2 regions of the Paucibacter sp. B51 genome follow, and region 1 is predicted to be linked to the other one. Evidence: predicted binding sites of a transcription regulator. Region 1 holds the regulator's gene; the other holds the start of a gene.
What was found. Region 1 encodes sigma-54, which starts transcription at its own class of promoters, with help from an activator protein. Its sites were predicted from a motif close to TGGCANGNAANCTGCTTT; they were not measured.
Positions count from the first base shown of each region.

Region 1 (7,424 bases):
GCCCATCCACCAGCGCGCCCGCCTGGGACTGAGCTATCTGCCGCAGGAGGCCTCGATCTTCCGCAAGCTCACGGTGGAACAGAACATCCGCGCCGTGCTGGAGCTGCAGCGCGACGAGCAGGGCCGCGCGCTGAAAGAGCCGCGCATCAAGGAGCTGCTGGAAGCGCTGCTGCACGACCTCAGCATCGAGAAGCTGCGCGACAGCCCGGCGCCGGCGCTCTCGGGCGGCGAACGCCGCCGCGTCGAGATCGCCCGCGCCCTGGCCACGCAACCGCGCTTCATCCTGCTGGACGAACCCTTCGCCGGCGTGGACCCGATCGCGGTGCTGGAGATCCAGCGCATCATCGGTTTCCTGAAAGCGCGCCAGATCGGCGTGCTGATCACCGACCACAATGTGCGCGAGACCCTGGGCATCTGCGACCGGGCCTACATCATCAGCGAGGGCTCGGTGCTGGCCGAGGGCACGCCGGACGAGATCGTGGCCAACGCCGATGTGCGCAAGGTCTATCTCGGCGAACATTTCCGCATGTAGAGCCGGCCATGGATGCCTACACGCCCGCTGCCACGGCAGCCCCGCGCGGGGCTGATGCTGGGATTCCTGCATCTCACGACTGCCCCTGAGCCCGCGCCATGAAGCAGTCACTCCAGGTTCGACTGAGCCAGCATCTGGCCTTGACGCCGCAGCTGCAGCAATCGATCCGCCTGCTGCAACTGTCCACGCTGGAGCTGAATCAGGAAGTCGAGCAGATGCTGGCGCAGAACCCGCTGCTCGAAACCGAAGAAGACTTCTCCGTCGCCACGCCCGAGCTGCCCGAGCTGCGCCCGGCCAGCGCCGCCGAGGACAGCGGCGCCGACCGTGAGCTGGGCGGCGGCGCCGAGGCCGAGGCCACGCCCGAGCTGCAGGCCGAAGACTTCGGCAGCACCGAACGCGAGGACTGGGAGAACGGCACCGAGGGCGACGATTTCGACGGCATCCGCGAACTGCCCAGCAACAACGGCAGCGGCTCGGGCAGCAACGATGAAGACGGCGAACGCAGCGACCAGGAATCGGCCGAGATCAGCCTGCAAGAGCATCTGGTCCAGCAGATGGCCGGCATGCACCTCAGCGATACCGACCAGCTGGCGCTGCGCCTGCTGATCGATTCGCTCAACGAGGACGGCTATCTCGAGGACAGCCTGGAAGCCATCGCCGAGGCCCTGGTGCCGGACGGTGACGAGGACAGCGCCGCCGAGCGCGAGGAGCTGCTCGACCACCTGCGCATCGCCCTCAAATGGCTGCACCACATGGACCCGCCCGGCGTCGGTGCCCGCGAGCTGACGGAATGCCTGGAGCTGCAGCTGCGCCAGCTGCCGCGTAGCGCGCCGCAGGTGATCGCCATCATGATCTGCAAAAAGCACTTGGACCTGCTGGCCAAGCGCGACAGCCGCCGCCTGATGCTGCTGACCGGCGCCGACGATGCCTTGCTGCGTGAAGCGCAAGCCCTGATCGTGGCCCTGGAGCCCAAGCCCGGCCGGCGCTTTGCCCGCGGCCAGGCGCCGGCGGTGATCCCGGACGTGATCGTGCGCAAGGTCGGCCGCGAGCTGCGCGTCATCATCAACCCCGAGGTCGCGCCCAAGCTGCGCATCAACGAGCTCTACGCCAACGCCCTGCGCCAGACGCGCGGCGGCATCAGCAACAGCGCCCTGGGCGGCCAGCTGCAGGAGGCACGCTGGTTCATCAAGAACATCCAACAGCGCTTCGACACCATCCTGCGCGTCTCCACCGCCATCGTCGAGCGGCAAAAAGGTTTCTTCAGCCACGGCGCCGTGGCCATGAAGCCCCTGGTGCTGCGCGAGATCGCCGATGAGCTGGGCCTGCACGAATCGACCATCTCGCGCGTGACCACGGCCAAGTACATGGCCACGCCCTTCGGCACCTTCGAGCTCAAGTATTTCTTCGGCTCGGGCCTGTCCACCGAGGCTGGCGGCGAGGCCTCCAGCACCGCCGTGCGCGAGCTGATCAAGCAGTTCATCGCCGCCGAGAACCCGGCCAAACCCCTGTCCGACAGCGCCCTGGCCAGCATGCTGGAAGAGCAAGGCATCCAGGTCGCGCGCCGCACCGTCGCCAAATACCGCGAAGGCATGCACATCGGGACGACGACGATGCGGCGGGTGGTTTGAAGCTTGAAGCTTGAAGCTTGAGTGAACGGGTGAATCAGTGAACTGGTGAACCACACCCCACGATTCACCATTCACCATTCACCATTCACCATTCACCATTCACCTGTTCACCTGTTCACCTGTTCACCCGTTCACCCGTTCACCCCCAAACGTGAACACGCACACCGATTTCAGGTGATTCCCATTTCGAGACATGCCATCATGCCGCTGACTTGGATCGTTACTTGAAAGGTCTGCCGTGAACACCACCCTCCGCTCCCCGGCCGGCGCACGCCTGCCCGCGCTGCTGATACTCGCCGCCAACCTGGCCTGGGCCGCCCCCACCCAAGCTCAGGCTCAGGCCACAAGCAGCAGTGCCGCCACCAGCTACAGCCGCGTGATCGCCTTCGGCGACAGCCTGTCGGACAACGGCAATTTCTACCGCGCCACCAGCGGCGCCGTGCCCCAGCCGGGCAACTATTTCCAGGGTCGTTTTTCCAACGGCCAGGTGGCCGTCGAGCACCTCGCCCAAGGCCTGGGCGTGAGCCTGCAGGATTACGCCTGGGGCGGTGCCCAAACCGGCTGGCTCAACGGCGCGGCGGTGGCCGCAGGTGCCCCAGCCGCCTTGCAAAACACCGGCATGCTCTCGCAAGTGGGCGCCTTCCAGTCCGGCCTGGCCGGCTCGGCCGCCGACAGCCAGGCCCTTTACGTGCTCTGGGGCGGGGCCAATGATTTCCAGTACCTGGGTTTCTCGCAGGCCACGGCGCAAGCGGCCATCCAGAACCTCAGCAGCGCGGTGCAGACCCTCTACGGCCTGGGTGCGCGCAACTTCCTGATGCCAGGCCTGCCGGACCTGGGCCAGACACCGGCCGGCCTGTCCTCCGGCCTCTCGGGCCAGCTGCACCAGCTCTCCCTGGGCTTCAACTTTGGCCTGAATCAGGCCATCGGCCAGCTGCGGGCCCTGCCCGGCATTGACATCCGCTATTTCGACGTCCTGGGCACGCAGCAAACCCTGGTCGACAACGCGGCGCTCTACGGCTTCAGCAATGTCACGCAAGCCTGCTTCACCGGCTATGTCGGCCAGCCCGACGGCAGCACCTGCAGCAGCCCCGAGAGTTATATGTACTGGGACCGCATCCACCCGACCACGCTGACCCACAGCTACCTCGGCCAGGGCATGCTGGCCGCCGTGCCGGAACCGCAGACCTGGCTGCTGATGGGCCTGGGCCTGGCAGCCCTGGGTCTGCGCGCCGGTCGCCAGCGCCGCAGCTGAAAAGGCAAGGGCCGGTCGCCTGGAGCACCGGCCCCGAAGCTGGCGGCCAGCGCCGCCTGGCTTCAGCTCAAGGTCGCCAGCAGGCGCGCGTTGTGGACCGGGGCGTAGGCATTGAGCAGCAGATAGTAGGTGCCCGCCACGGGTGAGGCGAAGGTGATGGTTTCTGCATTGCTCGAGCCATCGGATTTCTTGTCATACACCGTGGTGCTCGGCGCCGATGCCAGGCGGGCATAGAGATCGCCATCGCCCGTGCCCCCGGAAAGCTGAAACTTGAGCTGCCGACGGCCCGGCGGCACCTGGATGCTGTACAGCCGCGACTGACGCAGGCCCAGGCTGACGGTCTGAGCCTGGCCGCTGACCAGGGGCGTGACGTTCTGGCTGTTGCCCATGCCGATGGCTGAGCGCCTCACCCCCACATCGATGGTGCCGGTGTAGGCATTGCCACTCTTGCTGACCTGCACGATATAGCCGGCGCCGCCATCACTGGCGTAGATGCTGTCGGCCTCGTTGCGGGTGCGTGGCGCGCCTTGCTGGTAGATGGGAAAGCTGCGGAACACCTCATCCGCCGTGGCGGCGTTGAAGTAGAGCTGGGCCACGAAGACATCGGGCAGATTGCGGCCATCGTCGTTGGGCCGGATGTTGCGCGCCGCGCTCTGGATGGAGAAATGGATGTGCAGGGCCCGGCCGCTGTAGCTGCCTGGAAACAGGGTCAGGAACTCGGCCACGCCGTCGGCACCGGTCTTCTGGTAGCCGCGGCAGAAGTTCTGCCCCTGGGTGCCGAAAGGGGCATAGCTGGAGTAGAGGCCCGTGGCCTCGCAGCTCCAGATGTCGACCACGGCACCCGGAATCGGCGCGCAGTTGTTCTCCAGATCGAGCACGCGCAGGCGCAGGGTCAGCGGAGCGCCGGACTTGGGCGTGGTGTTGCCGCTGGTGTTGGCGCGCAGATCGCGGCGCTCGGCGGCGCTGATGTTCGGGTAGGGCCCGGCGGTCGATTCCGTGTCTGCCTTGCAGGCGGCCGCGGCGGCACCGTAGGGCGTCTGCGACTGACTGCTGGCTTCCTTGCTGCCGAGCGCGGCCACCGAGGCCACGCCCATGAGCTTGAGCGCCTGGCGGCGCGGAGAGGGTGTGTGCTGAGACATGGTGATGAGGCTTTCTTTCACAGAGTGACTCCGGCCGAGCGGCGCGGACTCTTGTGAAGTGCGGCGCCGCACCGGCGCTGAGAGCCGGGGTGGTGGATGGAGAACGCCGAAGGCGAGCCGGCAGATCGATCCCGGCCGCCCGCGGGCCACGTCCTTCATGCGCCGCGACCAGGTCCAGCTTCGGTCCTTGACGTCGGAGATGCACGTTATTCAGCGCCCGCAGCACAAGATTGACCGCAGCCGCGCCGCCTGAATACAGGGTTATCTCGAATTTCTGGGCGGAGCTGTCAGAGTTGACAGGGTGACTTGGCGACAGACTTCGCGCCGGATTCCGCCCAAGTGCTGCAGCCGAGGGCTGCGGCCCTCCCTCGCCATTCCTGGGACAATCGGCCCATGGCCGCCAAAGAACCCCCCAAAGACCTGTACCACCTCTTCGTCTCCTGCCCCTCGGGCGTGGAGCGCCTGCTCGACGAGGAAGTGCGGGCCATCCTGCCCAAGACCCATATCGAGGTGCTGCGCGGCGGCATCGCGCTGAAGAGCGATCTCGAGGGCGTGATGAAGCTCAACCTCGAATGCCGGCTGGCCCAGCGCGTGCTGATCGAGCTGGTCTCGGGCGGCTACCGCCACGAGGACGACATCTACGCCCTGGCCCGCCGGGTCGACTGGAACGAGTGGATCACCCCGGCCGAGACCATCCGCGTCGACACCGTGGCCCAGCGCTCACCGCTGCGCAGCCTCAACTTCGCCACCCTGCGCGTGAAAGACGCCATCTGCGATGTGCTGCGCGATGCCACCGGCGAGCGCCCCAGCGTCGACACCCGCTTCCCCGACCTGCCGGTGATGCTGCACCTCAGCGAAACCGATGCCACCCTCTACATCGACACCTCGGGCGAACCGCTGTTCAAGCGCGGCTGGCGCGAGGACAAGGGCGACGCCCCGCTGAAGGAAACCCTGGCCGCCGCCATGCTGGCCGCCGCTGGCTGGAAGGGCACGCCCGAGACCGGCGGCGCTCTGCACGACCCCTGCTGCGGCTCGGGCACCATCGCCGTCGAGGCCGCGCAGATCGCCTGCGGCATGGCCGCCGGCATGCAGCGCCGCTTTGCCTTCGAGCGCCAGCTGCCCTTTGTGCCCCTGCGCGGCCGCTGGCAGGCCATCAAGCAGGCCGCCAAGGACCGCGAGCACGCGCCCGCCGTGCCCATCTTCTGCAGCGATGTGGCCTTCCGCATGGTCGACTTCGCGCGCCGCAATGCCGAGCGCGCCGGTGTCGCCCAGTACATCCAGTTCAACGGCGGTGATGCGCTCGAGCGCCCCGCCCCCGAGCTGCCCGAGGGCATGCCCGGCACCATCCTGATGAACCCGCCCTACGGCGAGCGCATCGAGGTGCGCGGCAAGGCCGGCAATGTGCAGATGAGCCGCGATGCCGGCGGCTCCGAAGCGCGCGACGCCGGCGACGACTTCTTCCCCCGCCTGGCTGCGCACTGGAAGCGCGCCTACACCCAGAACCCGGCCGGCTGGACCGCCTGGCTGCTCTGCCCGGACATGAAGCTGCCCAGCAAGATGCGCCTGAAGGAATCGCGCAAGTTCCCGATGTGGAACGGCCCGATCGAATGCCGGCTGTTCCGCTTCGATCTGATCAAGGGTTCGGCGCGCAAAGAGAAGCCCAGCGCGAACTGACACCGCAAAGGTTCAACTGCGCGACGCGGCGATCCACATCACGGCGCATTCCGGCGCCATCGCGCACATTCAATGCGCGGTATGCCTTGCGCAAGTGATCCACCACAGTGCTGATTGCCACACCCAGTTCCTGAGCCAATTCCACACTGGTTCGTCCCGCATACGTTGCCGCACAGACACGTATCTGGGCAGCGCTCAATCCCTGCTCTCGCAACACCCGATGCAAGGCCACTTCGTGTGCCTCAAGGCGCCGCACCTGAATCTGAACCAACCCGTCTCCTACCGCCCATGGATGCAAGCGACTGAATTCGACCAGAAAGCACCCCGCAGCATTGATCAACGTCATGGCCCTGCCGCCACCACCCGCACGCAGTTCTTCCAGCGCTGAGCCGAACAGCTTTCGCAAGAGGCACGACCATGTGTCCGATGGGCGGGAGACCGTAACTGGGGTCAGGCCGCAATCCATCTGCAGCAACAGGCGAAAGGCTCCGGCTGTAGCATGACGAAGCTCGGCGTCAGGGCCGACCAGTAGAGTCTCTGTGCGCTCTGGCGAAGGCAAGAAATGTTCGTCATCTCGGCTAATCTTTGTGCTCTCCAACCCTCGTGCGACCCAAGGCAGCAGGGTCGCAAGAGCCTGCTCGTCCTCGCTGTCGAAATCGCTATCCTTGGCACTTCGATAAAGAACCAAGCTTCCGAGCAATTGACCAGCTGAGCCACGCACCACGCCCTCGATGCGGCTGTGAAAATGCTGCGGCTTCCAAACTTCGTGATACAGCGCCGAGTTGAAAAAAGCCTCGGTCTTCAATTCCAGCGCGCCTCGCACGCCTGCAGGAGCATGCCGAATCGAAGCAAATGCGGGCATGCATTCAACTTCTTGTCGGTTGTGGAATCGCTCGAAGTACAGGCGGGCAATCTGGGGATCGACGGGACCTTCGATGTCGTAACGAAGCAAGCGCCCCGCGGTATCAGTCCAGTCGAAAAGATTGCGCGAGCTGCCTAGTACCTCATGCAAGGCTTCCAGCAAGGCGGGCATGAGTTCACACGGGGACAGGCCGGCAAGACAGAGCTCTCGAACCTGAGCCATCTTTCGCTTCGAGACCGAGATTGTTTTCATCATTGATTCTGCGCAGACCTGCTACCACCCTGCCTCCACAAGCCTGTTGAGGATCACAGCGCCAACTGCCCCACTGCCTTAGGGT
Region 1 is NZ_JAPIVN010000001.1:1,336,393-1,343,816, reverse strand. It holds gene lptB (LPS export ABC transporter ATP-binding protein) at 1-532, shown strand, start outside; gene OOB33_RS05710 (RNA polymerase factor sigma-54) at 631-2,160, shown strand; gene OOB33_RS05705 (SGNH/GDSL hydrolase family protein) at 2,399-3,412, shown strand; gene OOB33_RS05700 (pre-peptidase C-terminal domain-containing protein) at 3,475-4,551, opposite strand; gene OOB33_RS05695 (THUMP domain-containing class I SAM-dependent RNA methyltransferase) at 4,945-6,225, shown strand; gene OOB33_RS05690 (helix-turn-helix transcriptional regulator) at 6,185-7,342, opposite strand.

Region 2 (7,424 bases), 2.4 Mb from region 1:
CCGCCCGCGCTCCATGAGGCGCCTTCCTACACTGCGGCCACTTTGTGGTTTTGACAGATGAATGGGGGACTCCATGCGCAAACAATGGCTTGTTGGTGGAATTGCAGCGGTGCTGCTGGCCGGAGGCGCGGGCGTGACGGTGTGGGCCAGCAAGGGCGGCGACACGCCCAAGAAAGAGGCCGAGGCCGGGCCGGCCAAGGTGACGCTGGAGTTTGTGCCGCATGAGGTGGTCAAACCGACCCTGACCCGCATGCCAGCCCAGATCGAGTTTTCGGGCCCGCTGGTGGCGCCCAACACCGCCATCGTGCGGGCCAAATCCAGCGGCACGCTGCTGAGCCTGGCCGTGGTCGAGGGCAGCCGTGTGCGTGCCGGTCAGGCCCTGGGCCAGATCGATCTGGAAGAGCTGCGCTTTCGCATTGCCGAGCGCAATGCCAGCGTCGAATCGGCCCGTGCCCAGTTGGAGCAGGCCGAACGTCAGTTCAAGGCCAACCAGGGCCTGGCCGACCAGAAGTTCATCGCCAGCACCGCGCTGGACACCTCGCGTGCGGCCCTGGAAGCCGCGCGCGCCCAACTCTCCAGCGCCCGTGCGCAGCTCGACACGGCCCAGGTGACCCTGCGCCAGGCGGCCCTGGTGGCGCCGATCAGCGGCGTGGTGTCCAAGCGCCATGCGGTGGCTGGCGAGAAGCTGGCGCCCGAGCAACAGGTGCTCAGCATCGTCGACCTGAGCCGGCTGGAGCTGGCCGGCCTGGTGGGCACGCATGAGGTCAGTCGCCTCAAGCCCGGCCTGACGGTGCAGATCAAGGTGGAAGGCCATGAGGCGCCCGTCCAGGCCCGCATCAGCCGTATCGCTCCGGCCGCCGAACCGGGCACGCGTTCCATCGGCGTGACTCTCGAGCTGGCCAATGGCAAGGAAGAGTTCCGTGCCGGCCAGTACGCCGTGGCTCGCGTCGAGCTGGCCGATGAGGCCCAGCGCCTGACCGTGCCGGAAACTGCGCTGAGCAGCAATGGCGGCCAGGAGCAGGTCTGGTTGATCGAGAACGGCGCCCTGGTGCGCCGCATCGTCACCACCGGCCGCCGGGACGCGAGGGAAGGGCGGGTCGAGGTGCTGCAAGGCCTGACACCGGCGGCCCAGGTGCTGTCGGCGCGCTTCGACAATCTGCGCGAGGGCGCCAAGGCGACCGTCGTGGCGGCCAAGACCAAGGTGGCTGCGGCCACCGCACCCTGAGCGAGGACCGGCATCATGTGGATGACTCGCGTCTCGATTCAAAACCCGGTCTTCGCCACCATGGTGATGGTGGCTTTGTGTGTGCTGGGTCTGTTCTCCTACGCCAAGCTGGGCGTGGAGAACATGCCGGACATCTCCATCCCCGTCGCGTCTGTCGATGTGCGCTATCCCGGCGCCTCGCCCGAGGCGGTGGAGCGTGAGATCGCCAAGCCCCTCGAAGAATCGCTGAACACCATCGCCGGCGTCGAACGCGTGGTGTCGCGCAGCTTCGAGGGCCGGGTGCAGGCCCAGGTCGAGTTCGGCCTGAACACCGATATGGGCCGCGCCATGCAGGAGGTGCGTGACCGCGTCTCGCTGGCGCAATCGGCCTTCCCCAAGGAAGCAAAAACGCCGACCGTGGCGCGCGCCCAGATGGAAGACAACCAGCCCGTGGTGCTGGCTGCGCTGATGAGCAAGACACGGCCGGCGCGCGAGCTGTCGATGATGAGTGAGCTCATCATCGCCAAGCGCCTGGGCCGCGTGGACGGCGTGGCCCGCGTGGACGTGGGCGGCCTGGTCTCGCGCGAGGTGCGCATCGATCTGGACCCGATGCGCTTGCGGGCCTACAACGTGACACCGGCCGAGATTGCCCAGGCCTTGCGCGAGGCCAATGTCGACCAGCCGGTGGGCCTGATCTCGGACAAGAGTGCCGATGCCATCTTGCGCGTGGAAGGTCGGGTCAAGGACCCCAAGGCCTTTGCCAAGGTGGTGGTGGCGCGGCGCGGCAATCTGGTGCTGACCCTGGGCGATCTGGGCCAGTTGGTGGAGCGTGAGCGCGAACCGGACAGCCTGGCCCGCATCAATGGTGCGGCCGCCGTGACCTTCAATGTCTTCAAGCAGCAGGATGCCAACATCGTCAACACCGGCGAGGGCGTCAAGGAGGCCATGGCCGAGCTGCGCAAGACCTTGCCCAAGGACGTGGAGCTGAACCTGATCTACGCCTCCAGCGACAACGTCAAGGACTCGCTCAACGGCCTCAAGCACACCCTGGTCGAGGGCGCGCTGCTGACGGTGGCCATCGTCTTTCTGTTCCTGCACAGCTGGCGTTCGACCATCATCACCGGCCTGACCCTGCCGATCGCCGTGATCTCCAGCTTCATCGCCGTTCATGCCTTCGGCTTCACGCTGAACTTCATGACCATGATGGCCCTGTCGCTGTGCATTGGCTTGTTGATCGACGATGCCATCGTCGTGCGCGAGAACATCGTGCGCCATGTCGGCATGGGCAAGAGCCACCAGCAGGCGGCGTTTGACGGCACCAACGAGATCGGCCTGGCGGTGATGGCCACCACCTTTGCCATCTGCGCGGTGTTTGTGCCGGTGGCCTTCATGGGCGGCATCATCGGCAAGTTCTTCTACCCCTTTGGCATCACCGTGGCGGTGGCGGTGATGGTGAGCTTGTTCGTCAGCTTCACGCTCGACCCCATGCTGAGCTCGGTCTGGAAGGACCCGCCAAGCCATTACGTCAAGAAGCTGCCGGTGATCGGCCACCTGATCCGCGCCACCGATCACGGCATGGATGTGCTGCACCGGGTCTACGAGCGCCTGATTCGCTGGGCTTTCTCGGGCCGCCGCTATCGCCTGTTTGCACTGCCGATTCCGGTCTGGGGCCGCCCTTTCGACGCCGCAGGCCAGCGCGATCGCAGCGCCCCGCGCCGCCTGCGCCTGGCCACCATCACGCCGCGTGGCCTGGTCATGATGGCTGGCGGCGGCAGCTTTGTGCTGGCCATGGTGCTGGCCGGCTTTGTCGGCACCGAGTTTGCACCCAAGACCGATGACAGCTTCACCCAGGTGAACCTGCGCTTGCCCGTGGCCTCCAGCCTGGAGCGCAGCAATGCCAAGGTGCTGCAAGTGGAGGAACTGCTGGCGCAGTTCCCCGAGATCAAGACCGTGTCCACCGTGGTCGGCGGCACTGGTGAGGGCATGGCCACCGGCCGCAACCAGGCCTCGCTGAACATCTCGCTGGTGGACCGCAAGGACCGCAAGCGCAGCCAGAAGCAGGTGGAAGATGCCATCCGTGCCGAGATCGCCAAAATCCCCGGTGTCGATGCCAGCGTCGGCGGCGACCGCTCGATCTGGATCACCTTGCTGGGCAATGACCCCGAAGCCCTGACCCAGGTGGCCAACGATCTGGTGGCCAAGATCAAGAAGGTCAAGGGCGCGGTCGATGTGGAGACCACGGTCAAGCCGGGCCTGCCGGCCTTTGCCGTCAAGCTCAAGGACTCGGCGATTCGCGAGCTGGGCCTGACCGCACCGCAGGTGGCCGCATCGCTGCGCGCCTATGTCAACGGCGAGGTGGCCACCTACTGGACCACGCCCGATGGCAACCAGGTCGAGGTGCTGCTGCGCCTGCCGGTCGAGCAACGCCAGCGCATCGACCAGATGCTCAAGCTGCCCGTGGCCTTTGCAAAGGATGGCTCGCCGATCGCGCTCGATCAGGTGGCCACCATCGAATCGGTGTTCAACCCCGAGGTGATCCGCCGCCAGAACCTGCAGCGCCGCGAGGCCGTGTTTGCCGGCACCGAGGGCCGCCCCTCGGGTGATGTGAATGCCGATGTGCAGAAGATCGTCAAGTCCATGGAACTGCCGCCCGGCGTCAGCTTCAATGTCGATGGCGCCGGCAAGCAGCAGAAGGAAGCCTTCAACGGCCTGTTGGCGGCCATGGGCCTGGCCGTGATCTTCATCTACATCGTGCTGGCCAGCCAGTTCGGAAGCTTTGTGCAGCCGATCGCCATCATGGCCTCGCTGCCCCTCTCGCTGATCGGTGTGATGCTGGCCCTGCTGATCACGGGCACCACGCTCAATGTGTTCTCCATGATCGGCCTGGTCATGCTGATGGGCCTGGTGACCAAGAACGCGATCCTGCTGATCGACTTTGCCAACCACGCCCGCAAGGGCGGGGCGAGCATTCCCGAGGCGCTGCTGGAGGCCGGCCTGGTGCGCATGCGCCCCATCATCATGACCACAGCGGCCATGGTCTTCGGCATGCTGCCCATGGCGATTGCCTTCAACCAGGGCGGTGAGGTGCAAGCCCCCATGGGCCGGGCCATCATCGGCGGCGTCATCACCTCGACCCTGCTGACCTTGGTGGTGGTTCCGGTGCTGTATTCCTACCTGGTGCGGGAGCGCAAGCCCAAGCCGGCCGCTCAGCAGGAGGCGATGCTGGCCGAGCTGCCAGCGCTTGGCGCCGGCGCCAGCGCCAGCGCTTGATGCCGCAGGCAGCCCCAGGTCTTTGACTCACGGCGGCGCCCTTCGGGGCGCCGTTTCTTTTTCTTGAGGGGCGTGTTCTCCTGTACGACAGGATCGCTCGCGTGAGTTCGGAACGATTTGCCCGTGCGCGCGGCGGGGCCGGCCGCAGCAAGGGGCTCAGGCTTGGCTATGCTGCGCAGCCATGTTCCCTCGTTTTGGTTTCTGGCGGCAGGCCTGCCGCCACACGGCGCGCCCTTGCCGATGGCTGCTCTGCCTGCTCATGGTCGCAATCGGCCCGACGCTGCCAGCGCAAGCCCAACAACGCCTGCTCAGCGAAGAGTTCGCTCCCATCAACTTCAGCGAGAACGGCGAGGCCAAGGGCTTGGCGGTCGAGGTGGTGCAGGAGATCCAGCGGCGCCTGAAGAAGGAATTGCCGATCGAGTTCCAACCCTGGGCGCGTGCCTACCGCGAGGTGCAACTGGGTGGCGAAACCGCCTTGTTCAGCATGGCACGCACGCCAGGGCGAGAGCGCCTCTTCAAGTGGGTGGGGCCGGTGGTCACCTTCTACAGCTCGATCTATGCGCCGGCCCGCGGTGGCCTGCGACTGCGCAGCATGGACGATGCCAAGCGGGCCAAGTCGGTGCTGGTGGTGCGTGACTGGTACACCTCGGAGGAGCTGAGCCAGCTGGGCTTTCGCAACCTGGTCAGCGTTGCCGATCCGCAGGCAGCCATCCGCATGCTCCTGGCCCAGCGGGCGGATTATTTCGCCACCGAACGTCTGTCCATGCCCAAGATCATGGCGCAGGCCGGCGTGCCCGAGGATGCGCTGGAGATCGTGTACAGCTATGCCAGCGCCGAAGGGTATATCGCCTTCTCGCGTGACACCCCTGACCGTGTCGTTCAAGCCTGGCAAAGGGCACTCGATGCCATGAAGCGCGACGGCAGCTTTGCCGCCATCTACAAGCGCTGGCTGCCTCAGGACAGCCCGCCAATCAAGCGCTAAGCCCGGTCTTGCAGTCTGTACCCGTGCCGCAGGTCATGGGTTTTTTGTATGCAGTTGTTACCACGTTGTCGGGTTTTCTGACAGCGTTACGTTCTGTTTCGTGCAAATTGCCGCGCCACAAGGACTTGGTGCGCTGGCATGAACCCTGCTTCACAAAGCAAGTTCGCCAATGGGCGAACTTTTGTTTTGGACACTTGTAGGGATACGAATTGAAGATCAAGACTCTGTTTTCCGCCGCACTGCTGGTCTCGGGACTGGTGGCAGCGAGCTCTTCGGCTCTGGCGGGCGCTGTGCATCACACCGACCTGTTCTCGGCCAACACCTTGCCGCGCAACGACGATGGCTCCACCGGCCTGGTCAACATCGGCTTCAACGTCAATTTCTTCGGCAGCCAGTTCACCCAGCTGTTCGTCAACAACAACGGCAACGTGACGTTTGATCGAGCCTTGGACACTTACACGCCCTTCGGCCTGCAGGGCACCAACCGCCAGATCCTGGCGGCCTTCTTTGCCGACGTGGACACCCGCAATACCCGCAGCGGCGTGACCCAGTACGGCACCGGCCTGCTGAACGGCCACAAGGTCTTCGGCGTGAACTGGCTGGACGTGGGCTACTTTGACACCCAGGCCAACAAGCTGAACACCTTCCAGCTCATCATCACCGACCGCTCGGACATCAATGCCGGTGACTTCGACTTCGAGTTCAATTACGACAAGATCCAGTGGGAGACTGGAGATGCTGCCAGCAGCGGCGGCAGCAACGGCCAAGGCGGCAATTCAGTGCGCGTCGGCTGGTCCAACGGCAACAGCAATTCCTTCGAGCTGCCCGGCTCGGCCGTCAACGGCGCGCTGCTGGATGGCGGCGCCCAGTCCCTGGTTGCCGGTTCGCTGAATTCCAACGTCGCCGGCCGCTACAGCTTCAGCGTGCGCAATGGCTCGGTGCAGCCGCCCTCGACCGTGCCGGAGCCGAGCTCTCTGCTGCTGGTGGGCCTGGCCCTGGCTGGCCTGGGTGCGGTTTCGCGCCGCCGTCGCGCTTGATGATCCTGCGAGCCCTGCTGGCTCCATGAAAAAAGGCGACCCGTGGGTCGCCTTTTTCGTGCCAGCGTGCGCGAACGGCGTCAGCACTCGACGATATTCACCGCCAGGCCACCGCGTGCGGTTTCCTTGTACTTGGTCATCATGTCGGCGCCGGTGTCGCGCATGGTCTTGATGACCTTGTCCAGGCTCACGAAGTGCGTGCCGTCGCCGCGCAAGGCCATGCGCGCGGCATTGATGGCCTTGACCGAGGCGATGGCGTTGCGCTCGATGCAGGGGATTTGCACCAGGCCGCCCACCGGGTCGCAGGTCAGGCCCAGGTGGTGTTCCATGCCGATCTCGGCCGCGTTCTCGACCTGCTCGGGCGTGCCGCCCATGACCTGGCACAGGGCCGCGGCGGCCATGGAGCAGGCCACGCCGACCTCGCCCTGGCAGCCGACCTCGGCGCCCGAGATCGAGGCGTTCTCCTTGTAGAGGATGCCGATGGCGGCGGCGGTCAGCAGGAAGTCGATCACGCCCTCGTCGTTGGCGTGGTGGACGAAGCGGCTGTAGTAATGCAGCACCGCCGGCACGATGCCGGCCGCGCCATTGGTCGGCGCTGTGACGACGCGGCCACCGGCGGCGTTTTCTTCATTGACGGCCAGGGCGTAGAGGTTGACCCAGTCCATCACCTGCAGCGGGTCGCGCAGGGCCGCCTCCGGGTTGGCAGTCAGGTCGCGGTGCAGCTGGGCGGCGCGGCGCTTGACCTTGAAACCACCGGGCAGGATGCCCTCGGTGCGGCAGCCGCGGCTGACGCAGTCCTGCATCACCTGCCAGATCTTCAGCAGGCCGGCGCGGGTCTCATCATCGCTGCGCCAGTGGCGCTCGTTGCGGCGCATGACTTCGGCGATGCTGATGCCGTGTTGCTTCGTCAGCGCCAGCAACTCGTCGCCGG
Region 2 is NZ_JAPIVN010000001.1:3,758,266-3,765,689, forward strand. It holds gene OOB33_RS16075 (efflux RND transporter periplasmic adaptor subunit) at 74-1,225, shown strand; gene OOB33_RS16080 (efflux RND transporter permease subunit) at 1,241-4,474, shown strand; gene OOB33_RS16085 (substrate-binding periplasmic protein) at 4,734-5,456, shown strand; gene OOB33_RS16090 (nidogen-like domain-containing protein) at 5,666-6,493, shown strand; gene OOB33_RS16095 (L-serine ammonia-lyase) at 6,574-7,424, opposite strand, start outside.
Region 2: the regulator sigma-54 is predicted to act here: its motif matches at 5,591-5,608, upstream of OOB33_RS16090 (nidogen-like domain-containing protein).